Regions from separate parts of the Nocardioides exalbidus genome, predicted to be linked through region 1. Evidence: predicted binding sites of a transcription regulator. Region 1 holds the regulator's gene; the other holds the start of a gene.

Region 1 (6,161 bases):
CTCCTCGCGATCGACGCGATCGAGGAGGTGCCGATGATCCCCGACTACGACACCGTCGTCATCGACGAGGCGCACGAGCTGACCGCCCGCGTCACCCAGGCCGCGACCGACGAGCTCGCGGCCGCCGACATCGAGCGCGCCGCCCGGCGCTCGAGCCGCTGGACCGCCGACGCGGACGGCGATCCGGCGGGCGACCTCGAGGACGCCGCCCAGCAGCTGGCCGAGGCGTTCGAGGCGACGCCGCCCGGGCGGATCGACCAGGTCTCGCAGCAGCTGTCCGACGCCCTGGTGCTCGTCCGTGACGCCGCGCGCGCCTGCCTGTCGGCGTACCCCCGCGAGTCCGGTGGCGGTGGCGGCGAGGGCGATGCCGGGCGCACCCAGGCCAGGGGCATGGTGCAGGAGGTGTTCGTCAACGCCGAGCGGATGGCCGCCGGCTCGCAGGCCGACGTGCTGTGGCTCGGCGAGGCGCGCGACCGGTTCCCGGCGCGGCTGCACGTCGCGCCGCTCCAGGTCTGGGGCCCGATGCGCGACAAGCTGCTCACCGACAAGACGGTCGTCTTCACCAGCGCCACGTTGATGCTCGGCGGCGAGTTCGGCGCGGTCGCCACCTCGCTCGGGCTCAAGCCCACTGAGCGGATCGGCCACCAGGTCGCGACCACCGACGCCGACGACGCGCTGCCCTGGAAGGGCATCGACGTCGGCTCGCCCTTCGACTACGGCCAGCAGTCGATCCTCTACGTCGCCCGCCACCTGCCGCAGCCCGGCCGCGACGGCCTCGGACAGGCGCAGCTCGACGAGATCTGCGAGCTCGTCGACTCCCTCGACGGTCGCACGCTCGGGCTGTTCTCGTCCCGACGCGCCGCGGAGACCGCGGCCGAGGCGGTGCGTGCCCGGCTGCCCCACCTGACCACGCTCGCGCAGGGCGACGCGCAGCTTCCCGAGCTCGCCAAGCAGTTCGTCGAGGATCCCCACACCTGCCTGTTCGGCACGCTGTCGCTGTGGCAGGGCCTCGACGTCCCGGGCGACACCTGCCAGCTCGTGATCATCGACCGGATCCCCTTCCCGCGCCCTGACGACCCGCTGATGTCCGCGCGGCAGAAGGCGGCCGACCAGGCCGGTGGCAACGGCTTCATGCAGGTCGCCGCGACCCACGCCGCGCTGCTGATGGCGCAGGGCGCCGGACGCCTGATCCGCACCACCACCGACCGCGGCATCGTCGCCGTCCTCGACCCGCGCCTCGAGACGGCGCGCTACGGACGGTTCCTCAAGGCCTCCCTGCCGCCGATGTGGTCGACGACCGACCCGGCGCTGGTGCGCCAGGCGCTGTCGAGGCTGGGTCAGGCGAAGAGCGCGTAGGCGATCACGCCGACGACGACGAGGATCGCGACGAGGATCAGGTAGAGGGCGGGTCCGCCCGAGCTCACCTCGGTGATCGCGGACGACCTCGTCGGCTCGTACGACGACCGCGCGGGCGCCGCCTGCGGCTGCGGCGCCGACACCGGCTGCGGGGCGGCCTGCGGATGCGGCTGCGCCTCGGGCGCGGGTCCGGGGACCGGAGGCGCCTGCTCGGGCGGCGCGCCTCCTGACGCGCGTCGGGCGGTCTCCGCGGCGGCGAGGTCCAGCCAGGTGTCGACCTCGCCGATGTCGTACCCCTGGCGCAGCCGCACCGGGGTGAAGCGCAGGTCAGTGATCCGCTCGGCGCCGAAGCGCGGCTCGGCGAGCTCGAGGTTCTCGAAGATCAGGTCGATGGCCTGGTCGACCTCCTGCATGTCGTAGCCCTCGCGCAGCGAGGTGGTCGAGAAGCGCGGGCGGTCGAGCGTCATCATGCCTCCACGTCGGTCGGGTAGCCGAAGAGCTGGTAGTCGCGGCGGTACATCCGTGCCACGAGGTCGCGCAGCTCGGCCGACACCTGGCGGTCGCGGCCGCCGGGTGCGGTCTGGTTCTTCGGAGCGGTGGGCACGGCCGGCGCCCCGATCCGCTCGCACACCTCGGCGAAGTCGCGGTCGAAGGTCTCGAGCCGGCCGACGAAGTCGACGCGGTTGAGGTCGATCATCCGGCTCTGGAGCGTCAGGTGCTGGTCGGTGCCCGGCACCGCGCCGAGGTCGTGGGTCGCGGTCCACGCGGCGAACTCCTCGATCACCTGCATCCGCGCGTGCGTCGCCGGGTCGAAGTCGTAGTAGTTGTTGTCCACGACCTTGTCGTGCCACGCCGACACGAAGCGGTCGAGCGGGTCGCGGACGAACGCGAACGTGAAGTAGTCGGCGTACGACTCCCACGGGTAGCGGATCCGCATGGCGTGGTCGACGTCGAGGACCACGCCGTTGCTCTCGCAGTGGTGCCGGATCGTGCGCGTGGCGACCTTCGCCACGCGGTACCAGACGAACCGGTGCGAGTGGCTGATCGTGAGGTTGTACGCCAGGGGGCTGAGCCAGCCGGACTCCTCGCCGGCGGTCGCGAGCCGGTCGAGCTCCGCCTCACCGGGCGGCGTGAGCCGGCGCCGGTTGCCGGGTCGGGTGCGGAACAGCTCGGGATCAGGTCGCGACATCGCCGCTCAGCCTAGGCGGTTGAGCAGCCCCGCGTGGAACGAACGAGGCGCATCGAGACCCCGACCGGTCAGCCGAACGCGATCCGCCCTCGCAGCGCCTCCGGGTCGGCGACCGGCTCGTCCTTGGTCTCGGCGATGAGCTCGCGCGCCTGGTCGACGCTGTCCCACACGTTCCACAGCAGCACGCCGCGCACGTGCCCGGACTTCAGGTAGTAGACGACGCCGGTGCCGACCTCGCCGTCCTTCCAGTCCTCGACCAGGTCGAGGTCGCTCTTCGTCTCGCCGACGGCCTCGTAGCCGTGGTCGAGGATGTCGGACCAGAAGAAGGGCGTGTAGTCGTAGGTCTCGTCGCTGCCGGTCATGGCCTTGCCGGCGGCCTCACCGGACTTCTCGGCGTGGTCGACGTGCTCGACGCGACGACGGCCGAGCAGCGCGTCGTCGTACGCCGCCACGTCGCCCGCGGCCCACACGTCCTCGGCGCTGGTGCGCAGGTGCTCGTCGACGACGATGCCGTTGTCGACCTCGAGCCCCGCAGCGTCCGCCAGACCGGTGCGGGGGAGCACCCCGACGCCGATGACCGCGCCGTCGGCAGTGATGTCGGTGCCGTCCTCGAGGCTGATCCGGACGCCGCCGTCCTCCTCCTGCCCACCCTCGACCGAGCCGTGCACGATCGTGACGCCCTTGTCGGCGAAGGCCTTGGTCAGCGTCGCGGCCAGCGCGCGCGGGAACATCTGCTCCTGCACGTCCTCGAGGTCGAGCACGAGCGTGACGGTCACGCCGTTCTGCACGAGGGCGGAGGTGATCTCCGACCCGATGTAGCCACCGCCGACGACCACGACGTGGCTGCCCTCCCCGGCGAACGCGCGCAGCCGCTCGTAGTCCGCGGCCGTGCGGTAGTAGACCACCCGCGGGCCGGGGTCGATGCCGAGCACGCGCGGCTCGGCGCCGGTGGCGAGCAGCAGCTTGCCGTAGGACACCGACGTCCCGTCAGCCAGGCGTACGACGTGCGCGCCCGGATCGATCTCCGTCACGGTCGTGTCGGTGACCAGGTCGACCGCGTCGTCCTCGTCGAGGTCGCCGGCCAGGTCGGAGTCGGCGAGCGTCTTGTCGTCGTCGAGCCAGAGGTCCTTGGACAGGTCCGGGCGGTAGAGCGGCCTCGCGGGCTCGGACCCGAGCACGGCGATCGTGCCGCCCCCGTCCCCGGACCGGATCCCCTTCACTGCACTGGCAGCGGTGACGCCTGCTCCGACGATGACGTAGTCGTACGACTCCTTGATGGCGCTCATCTGGCCATCGTGTCCGGCGGATACGGCCGTTTCAACGCACGAACGGGTGGACACCCGTGGAGGTGTCCACCCGTGCGATGGTTGAGCAGGGCGCCCCGCGCCCGTGTCGAGACCCAGCTCAGATGCTGCGCAGGACCGCCGTCACAACGCCGAGGATCGTGGCGTTGTCACCCGGGATCGGGTCGTACGCGGTGTTGTGCGGCAGCAGCCAGACGTGGCCGTCCTTGCGCTGGAACGTCTTGACGGTGGCCTCGCCCTCGATCATCGCGGCGACGATCTGGCCGTTCTCGGCCGTCTGCTCCTGGCGGATGACGACGTAGTCGCCGTTGCAGATGGCCGCGTCGACCATCGAGTCACCGGAGACCTCGAGGAGGAAGAGCGTGCCGTCGCCGACGAGCTGCTTGGGCAGCGGAAAGACGTCGGTGACCTGCTCCTCGGCGAGGATCGGGCCACCGGCGGCGATGCGGCCCACGACGGGGATGTTGACCGCGGTCGGCGAGACGTCGCCGATGCCGGTCTCGTCGACGCTCGACTCGTCGCCGCTGGAGATCGAGCGACGGGCGGCCATCACCTCGGGCAGGAACACCTCGAGGGCGCGCGGACGGTTGGGGTCGCGCTTGAGGAAGCCCTTGCTCTCGAGCACGCGCAGCTGGTGGGCGACGCTCGAGGAGGAGGTCAGGCCGACGGCCTGGCCGATCTCGCGCATCGACGGCGGGTAGCCCTTGGACTCGATGGAGTCCTTGATGGTCGCGAGCACGCGCTGCTGGCGCGGGGTCAGGCCCGTCGCGTCCGGGGGACCGTCGGGCATCTCGATGACGTTCTTGTCGTCTGACTTGGCCATCTGTGGAACCTCTCGACGCATGTCTGGACGGGCTGGTGGTGCGACTGCCGGACCAGGCCGGCTGTGCGAGCACCGTAGCCCGAACCGAGGGGCGTGATCAAACATCTGTTCGAAGCCGCGTGTCGCGCGAGACCGGTGGCGACACGCCGAACATTTGTTCAACAGGGGTCTTGCATCGTTCGAACACGTGCTCTAACGTCGTACACCTGTTCGATCGAACGTCTGATCGACAACCACCCACTGTCGGTGGCTGTCGCTAGACATTCCTCCGACAACTTCCACCCGGCTGATCTTCCCCAGGAGGCCACACCATGAGCACCCTCAGCCTTTCTCCGGTCTTCACCGCCAGCCCCGCCACCGCTCGCCCGCGTTCGACCGTGCGGCTGACGCGACGTGGCCGGCTCGTCGTCTTCCTGACGTCGCTCTTCCTCGTCCTCGGCGTGGCGATCATGCTGGCCGGCGGTGCCGTCGGCACCGACTCGGCCGGCCAGCCCGTGCCGACCGAGGTCGTCCAGGTCGCCCCCGGCGACACCCTCTGGGGCATCGCCAGCGACATCGCCACCGAAGGTGACGTCCGCGGGATGATGACCCAGATCGAGCGGCTCAACGCCCTCGACTCCGCCAGCCTCACGGCTGGCCAGAAGCTCCGCGTCCCGGTCGTCACCGAGTAGGCGCAGAGGCCTCCATCAGCCGCTTCGACCCCGGCTGGTGGACCAAGGGGAAGGCGAGGGGCGGGCCATGTGCCCGCCCCTCGGCGCATTTCGGTTTGTCCACAGGCTTTGCCGACGCACTGGTTCGAGACGCTCCGTCATGGGTAACTTGACTGCGTTCAACGCTCTCGGGAAGGCCCACTCGATGCACGTACGCCGCGCCCTCGCGCTCGCCCTGGTCGCACCCCTGCTCCTCGCCGGGTGCTCCGACGACCCCGAGCCCAAGCCGAAGATGCCGGAGACGTCGACCTCGACGCCCACGGATGAGCCGACGGAGACCGAGACGCCTGAGGCCGAGAGCGCGGAGGAGTTCATCCGGCGCTGGGTGAAGGCGGGCGACGAGATGCAGGTGACTGGGGACACCGCCGAGTACGACGCCATGACGCCAAAGTGCTCGCCTTGTCAGGCGTTCGTCGACAACGTGAGCGAGGTGTACGCCGCCGGTGGAAGCGCCGAGTTCGCCGGTTCGACCATCGTGAGCATCAAGCAACTCGGCAAGACGCCTCCCACCTTCAACCTCACGAAAGATCTACCCGACACGGTCATCTCGCGACCGGGTGAGGCCCCGGAAACCCTGCCGGGAGGGCGCACCACGCTGAGAGTCACGCTTGGCAAGGCATCGGGCAATTGGGTCGTGACCCACTTTGGAATCCTGTGAAGCCCTTTCATGCACTCCGAGCCCTCGTGCTGGTGGCTGCCCTGCTCATCACTCCAGCTGTTTCGAGTCCAGCTTCTGCCGAGCCATCGCCATGCATCACCGTTGGGTGGGAACAGGCAGA
Region 2 (6,161 bases), 1.5 Mb from region 1:
CGGATCGCCGTGACCGTCGGCGGTCTCCTGATCGCCTTCATCGCGCTGATCGCGATGGCCGACGGGATCCTCGCGGCGGTCGGGGGGTGGTTCGGCGCCGATGACCTCACCTTCGAGGGCATCCTCGGTCGAGCCCTTGCGCCGCTCGCCTGGCTGCTCGGCGTCCCGTGGTCCGAGTCCGTCCAGGCAGGCTCCTGGATCGGCGAGAAGACCGTGCTCAACGAGTTCGTGGCCTTTGCGAACTTCGGACCCGAGGTCGACGGGCTCTCCCCCGTCACCGTCGCCGTGGTGACGTTCGCGCTCGCCGGGTTCGCCAACTTCAGCTCCATCGCCATCCAGATCGGCACGATCGGCTCGCTCCTGCCCGAGCGGCGCAGCGTGGTCGCCCAGCTCGGGCTCCGCGCCCTCCTCGCCGGTGCCCTCGCCAATCTCGCCAACGCCGCGATCGCCGGAGTCGTGCTGTCGCTGTAGCGGGAGCGTCAGCTGAGCGCCGAGGCGAGACTTGGGTCCAAATGAGCCACCAACCCGCTCCGCTTCGCTAACGTCCCCCCACTGGCTCGCGAGAGCCGTCGCACTCGACGACTTGGGGAGCCGTGGCAGAAGAGTCTTGGCACGAAGCGCGCTTGATCCCGACCTCCGGGATCAACGGCGCGGAAGAACAGGAGCGCCGTGCCACTTCGGCTCTGCTCGCCGTGCTTTCCGCGGTCAAGGAGTTCGGTCGAGGCTTCGTCAAGCCGTTCGGCGCTCCAGCGGGCGGTCTCGAGTGCTTCATCGAGGTCCCATTCGTTCTTGGCGAACGAAGGCTCTACCCGGACGGGTTGATTCGAGTCTCCCGCGGGTCGAAGGCTTGGACTGCGCTCGTCGAGGTGAAGACCGGCGCGAACAACCTCGAGACCGAACAGCTCGAGAACTATCTCGATATCGCTCGTGAGCAAGGCTTTGACGCGGTGATCACGATCTCGAACGAAATTCCCGCCATCGCCGGCCAACATCCCACCAAGGTGGACAAGCGCAAGCTCCGCAAGGTGTCACTGCACCATGTCTCTTGGTCACAGGTACTCGCCGATGCGGTGATGCAGAAGGAGTTTCGGGGGGTCGCCGACCCCGACCAAGCATGGATCCTCGGAGAACTGATCCGATACCTCGAACACCGGAAGTCCGGCGCCTTGGAGTTCGATGACATGGGTGAGGCGTGGGTCGGTGTGCGCGACCAGGTGTCGGCGGGAACGCTGCGCTCGACCGACAAGGGCATCGCAGAAGTGGTGGCGCGATTCGACGCACTACTGCGCTTTGCCAACCTCCAGCTCGGACGTCAGCTCGGCACCGAGGTCGTACCAGTTCTCTCCCGCAAGGAGACTGCCGATCCTTCGATCCGCGCTCAGGGTCTGGCGCAGGCCCTGTGCGCGACCGGAGAGCTCTCCGGTGCAATCCGCATCCCCAACACAGTTGGCGACCTCGTCGTCACGGCCGATCTCCGATCCGGACGAGTGACATGCCACGTCGACGTGGACGCGCCGCGTGAGGGCCGACCCACCACCAGGGTGAACTGGCTGGTCCGTCAGCTCAAGGCCGCCCCAGACTCGACCCGCGTCGAGACCTTCGTGGCACACGCGAGGGGCTCGCAAGCCGCCGAGCTGTTGTCGGTCGTGCGTGATGAGCCGTCGACCTTGATCCACGATGCGGCGAAGGAGATCAGGACCTTTCGGCTCGCGACGACCACAACACTCGGTACCAAACGAGGGCGTGGGCGTGGGTCGTTCATCGATTCAGTCTTGCTGTCGGTCGACGGCTTCTACCGAGACGTCCTCGAATCACTGCGTGCGTGGTCCGCGGCGCCGCCCAAGCTCCGACCCGCCGCGATGTCGGAGTCGCCAGAAGTCGATCCGGATGTGAGCACTTCGCTCGTCTCGACCGACTACTCCTCTCAGGACGGCGCGAGCCTGGCGCCGCCGCGGACGGGGTCACTCCCCTCGCCTGACTTCGACTCGAACACCCAGCCCTGACTGCGCGCGCCCGTGGCCCGATCACCGGGTGGTGTCGGGCAGTGGGGCGGTCAGGGTCTGCGGGGTGGTTGCCGGTGCTCGGGCGGGAGCGGTCTCGGCCTGGGCGGGTCGGTGGTGACGACGCGTCCGGACGGCAGGGTCCACTCGTACGCCCCGTCGTCACGGCGCCGGTAGGTGAAGGTGCCGAAGGTCTTGGCGCGGTGGTGCCGACGGCACAGGGGCGCGAGATTGTCGGGCCGGGTCTGGCCGGGCGGCCCTGCGCCGGTGTCGCCACTGATCGGGACGTAGGCGTCGATGTGGTCGAGGTCGGCCTGCGCGGACGGGCGGGTGCAGGCAGGGAAGACGCACGTCTGGTCGCGGTGGCGGACCATGGCTGCCATCCGGGCGGGTGGGTCGTGGCGATCAACCGGCGGGTGTGCGGCGGGATCGAGGTCGACCACGGGCTCGATGATCACGGTGCCGGCGGTGAGGAGCCACGTGCGGAGCCGACCGATGAGCATCGGGCCGAGCTGCGGGCACCGGGCCACGCCGAACCGGTCAGCGCTCGCTGGGGCGAGGAGGTGACGGTCGGTGACGTGGACGACCAGCCTCACCTGACCCGCCGCACCCCCTCTCTCGCCCGTGGCCGCGCCTGCCACGTCGCCGGCGCCGCCGGGAGGTGTCGGCCGGCGGAACGGTGACGGGGTGGCGTGGGCGGCATCGTCGGCGACGCAGGTCCTCGGGTCATCGTCGTCGAGGCCGCCTGCCGCAGCGAGGAGGTGGAGGGCCTGCTGGGGGTCGGCGAGGAGCCCGACGGCGTGGGCGCGGCGAGCGCCGAGGTCACCACCGTGGCCCAGCGCCTTCATCGTGGTCGCCATCGCGGACACGGTGTGGTCGAACGCGATCGCGTCACCGGTGTCGAGGCTCATGAACACCTCGCTGACGCCGAGTGCGCCTTCCTCGTGGTGGACCTCGACGCGCCGGCGGGCCAGCGCTGCGTCGTGGTCGGCGATCGCGCGGTCCGGGTCGGCGTACAACCTCGCCTCGTGGACCAGGACCCCGACCCGGTGGGGATTCAGCCGGCGGGGCTGCCAGGCGAGCAGCCGGTCCGCGTGCCGCGCCGCGTCCGGGGTCAGGTCGCGCGACTCCCGCGCAGCCTCGCGACCGAGCCGCACCGGCACCGCCTGCGACCGAACGAGCGCCCACAACCGGGGCAGGCGGTGGGCCAGGTCGAGGACGTCGCCCAGCAGCACAAAGGTCGCCTCGTGGGACAGCTCCAGTGCGGCGGCCAGCTCCACGACCGCGAACTCCGCCACCAGCGGCGCGCCCGGACCCGCGATGGGCAGCGGCCGCTCGCCGAACAGCGCAGCCCGGCTGCCGGGTGCGTGGATCGTCTCCGAGCGCCAGCCCGCCGAGTCGGCGAGGTCGGTCACGACGTGGGCGTGGGCCCACGCGAGGGCGGACTCCAGCACCTCGACCTCCGCCCGCCGTCGCGCACCGATCGCCGCAGCAGCCCGGTCCAGCGCCGCACGGGACAAGGCCGTGCCGGCGAGCGGAGCCAGACTGGTGATGGACATGAATCCATTGTCCCAGAGCCCGCCGACACCTGACCTGCAGAAACCATGTGAGAATCTGCGACATTCGATCAAGTGATCGATTCGCCGGACTGCCTCGAGGGATCTCGACCCAGGTCCCGGCATCAATTCGCGCGACGTCGCCCGCCAGACCGGTGAGAATGTCCCTCGATGTTCGCCGCACTGATCCGCTACGCCACCCCGCCGTCGCTCCTCGCCCGTCGGCTCTCGACCCAGTCGCTGCTGTTCGCGTCGGGCGAGGGCACCTTCCTGGCGGGCTCCGCGGTGTTCTTCACCATGGTGGTCGGCCTCTCGCTAGCCGAGGTCGGCATCGGGCTCACGGTGGCGGCGGTCGCCAGCTTCATCGTGGCGGTGCCCAGCGGCAAGCTCGTCGACCACTTCGGGCCCAAGCGGATGTGGTCGCTCAGCGCCATCGTCCAGGGCCTGCTGTTCCTGGCGTGGCCCTTCATCGACAGCTTCCCCGAATACATCGCGCTCGCCGTCGTGATGGAGGTGGCCGGCACGCTCGGGGGCGCCGCGCACGGTGCGTACGTCATCGACGTGCTGCCTCCGTCCGAGCGGGTCGAGTCGCGGGCCTACATGTACTCCGCGCTCAACGTCGGCTTCAGCCTCGGCGCCTTCCTCGGGGCCGGCGCGATCGCGTTCGGCACCGACGTGCTGCGGTGGGCGCCCGTCCTGACCGCGATCCTCTACGTCGCCAACAGCGCAGCCATCCTGCGACTGCCCGATGCCACGCACGACGTCCGTGGCGACGAGCCGCGGGCCAAGCCCGAGGGCATCCCTGCGATCCGCAACCGGAGCTGGATCGCAGCCACCTTCTTCATCGGGATCATGTGGACCAACCAGGTGCTGCTGCACACGGTGATCCCGGTCTGGCTGGTGACCGAGACCGATGCCCCGAAGGTCCTGGTGGCGGTGCTCTTCGCAGCCCACACCGTGATGTGCATCGTGCTCCCCCGGCTCGCCTCGCGGGGCATCCACGACGTCGACACCGCGCTGCGAGCCGTACGCCTCTCCACCGTCTTCTTCGTGCTCACCTGCCTGATCACGCTCGCCACGCACGAGACCGTCGGCTGGGTCACCATCGTGATGTTCTTCCTCGGCCACGTCGTGCTCACCTGGGCCGAGCTCTTCCTGTCCGCCTCGGGCTGGACCTTCGAGGCCGAGCTGATGGACCCGCGACGCCGCGGCGACTACCAGGGCGTCTCCGAGCTCGGCAGCACGCTCGGCCGCTTCTGGGCGCCTGCGGTCTACGGCTTCCTGGCGATGCACTGGGGCGCCTACGGCTGGCTCACCATCGCCGCGATCGTGACGTCGGGCGCGGTGGGCCTCCACTACGCCGCGCACGCCGGCCGCCGGTTCCTCGAGCGCAACGTCCCGGCCGACGTCCTCGCCGACGCCCGGGCCGACAAGCCGGACCCCGAGGAGGTCGTCGCCGCCGGACCTCCCTCGATGCTCGAACCCGAGCCCGCCCTGCCAGAATCCACCGGTGACCTCACCCGCTGACTGGCTCGCCGGCGCCCGGCCGCGCACCCTTCCCGCCGCCGTCGCCCCCGTGCTCGCCGGCACCGGCGTGGCTGCGTACGTCGACGGCGCGCCGCTCGGTGATCTCGCCTGGTGGAAGGCGCTGCTCGCCCTCGTCGTGAGCCTGGCGCTGCAGGTCGGCGTGAACTACGCCAACGACTACTCCGACGGCATCCGCGGCACCGACGCCGACCGCGTGGGCCCGATGCGGCTCGTCGGGTCCGGCACGGCGACCCCGCAGGCCGTGAAGACGGCTGCCTTCGCCGCCTTCGGTGTGGCGGGCGTGGCCGGCCTGGTGCTCGCCGCCACCACGGCGTGGTGGCTGGTCGCCGTCGGGCTGGTGTGCGTCGTCGCCGCCTGGTTCTACACCGGCGGCAAGACGCCCTACGGCTACCTCGGCCTCGGCGAGGTCATGGTCTTCGTCTTCTTCGGCCTCGTCGCGGTGATCGGTACGACGTTCGTGCTGACGCAGACCTGGGAGTGGCCGGCCCTCTACGCCGGCGTCGGCATCGGCTCGCTCGCGTGCGCGATCCTCGTCGCCAACAACCTGCGCGACATCCCCACCGACACGGTGGCCGGCAAGCGCACGCTCGCCGTCCGGCTCGGTGACGAGCGCACCCGCTACCTCTACGCCTTCCTCGTGCTCGTCGCGGCCGCGGCGGTCGTCGCGATCGCTGCGGCGACGACGTGGTGGGTGCTCCTCGGCCTGGTCTTCCTCGGCCGTGCGATCGCTCCGACGCGGGCCGTGCTGGGTGGCGCGCAGGGTCCCGCGCTCATCCCGGTCCTCGCGGCCACGGGCGCCTCCGAGCTGGCCTGGTCGGTCCTCGTGGCGGTGCCCCTCCTCGTGCGCGGCTAAATGCGTCGCCCGGCGGCGACGCCGCTGGCTACCGTGCGGACGTGGACTACGACTTCGCGACGCTCGACTTCCTCGACGACTCCGAGGAGGCGGTGGCGCGACGCCGCGGCTGGATCGGTGCGACCCTGCGCGGCTTCCGCGAGCCGCGTCCCGACGACGAGGTCGTCACGCGCTGGACGGCCCACTACCGGACCGACCGGGCCA

The links. Region 1 encodes LexA, which represses DNA repair genes until DNA is damaged. Its sites were predicted from a motif close to TCGAACANNTGTTCGA; they were not measured.
Region 2: the regulator LexA is predicted to act here: its motif matches at 3,624-3,639, upstream of BLV76_RS10285 (HNH endonuclease signature motif containing protein).

What each region holds. Positions count from the first base shown of each region.
Region 1 is NZ_FNRT01000002.1:615,786-621,946, reverse strand. Features, by position in the region: gene BLV76_RS03340 (ATP-dependent DNA helicase) at 1-1,356, shown strand, start outside; gene BLV76_RS22765 (DivIVA domain-containing protein) at 1,338-1,823, opposite strand; gene BLV76_RS03330 (sulfotransferase family 2 domain-containing protein) at 1,823-2,545, opposite strand; gene BLV76_RS03325 (NAD(P)/FAD-dependent oxidoreductase) at 2,614-3,831, opposite strand; gene lexA (transcriptional repressor LexA) at 3,950-4,672, opposite strand; gene BLV76_RS03315 (LysM peptidoglycan-binding domain-containing protein) at 4,984-5,343, shown strand; gene BLV76_RS03310 (hypothetical protein) at 5,528-6,040, shown strand.
Region 2 is NZ_FNRT01000002.1:2,078,788-2,084,948, reverse strand. Features, by position in the region: gene BLV76_RS10295 (NupC/NupG family nucleoside CNT transporter) at 1-471, shown strand, start outside; gene BLV76_RS10290 (hypothetical protein) at 624-2,003, shown strand; gene BLV76_RS10285 (HNH endonuclease signature motif containing protein) at 2,054-3,559, opposite strand; gene BLV76_RS10280 (MFS transporter) at 3,728-5,083, shown strand; gene BLV76_RS10275 (1,4-dihydroxy-2-naphthoate polyprenyltransferase) at 5,067-5,957, shown strand; gene BLV76_RS10270 (GNAT family N-acetyltransferase) at 5,999-6,161, shown strand, end outside.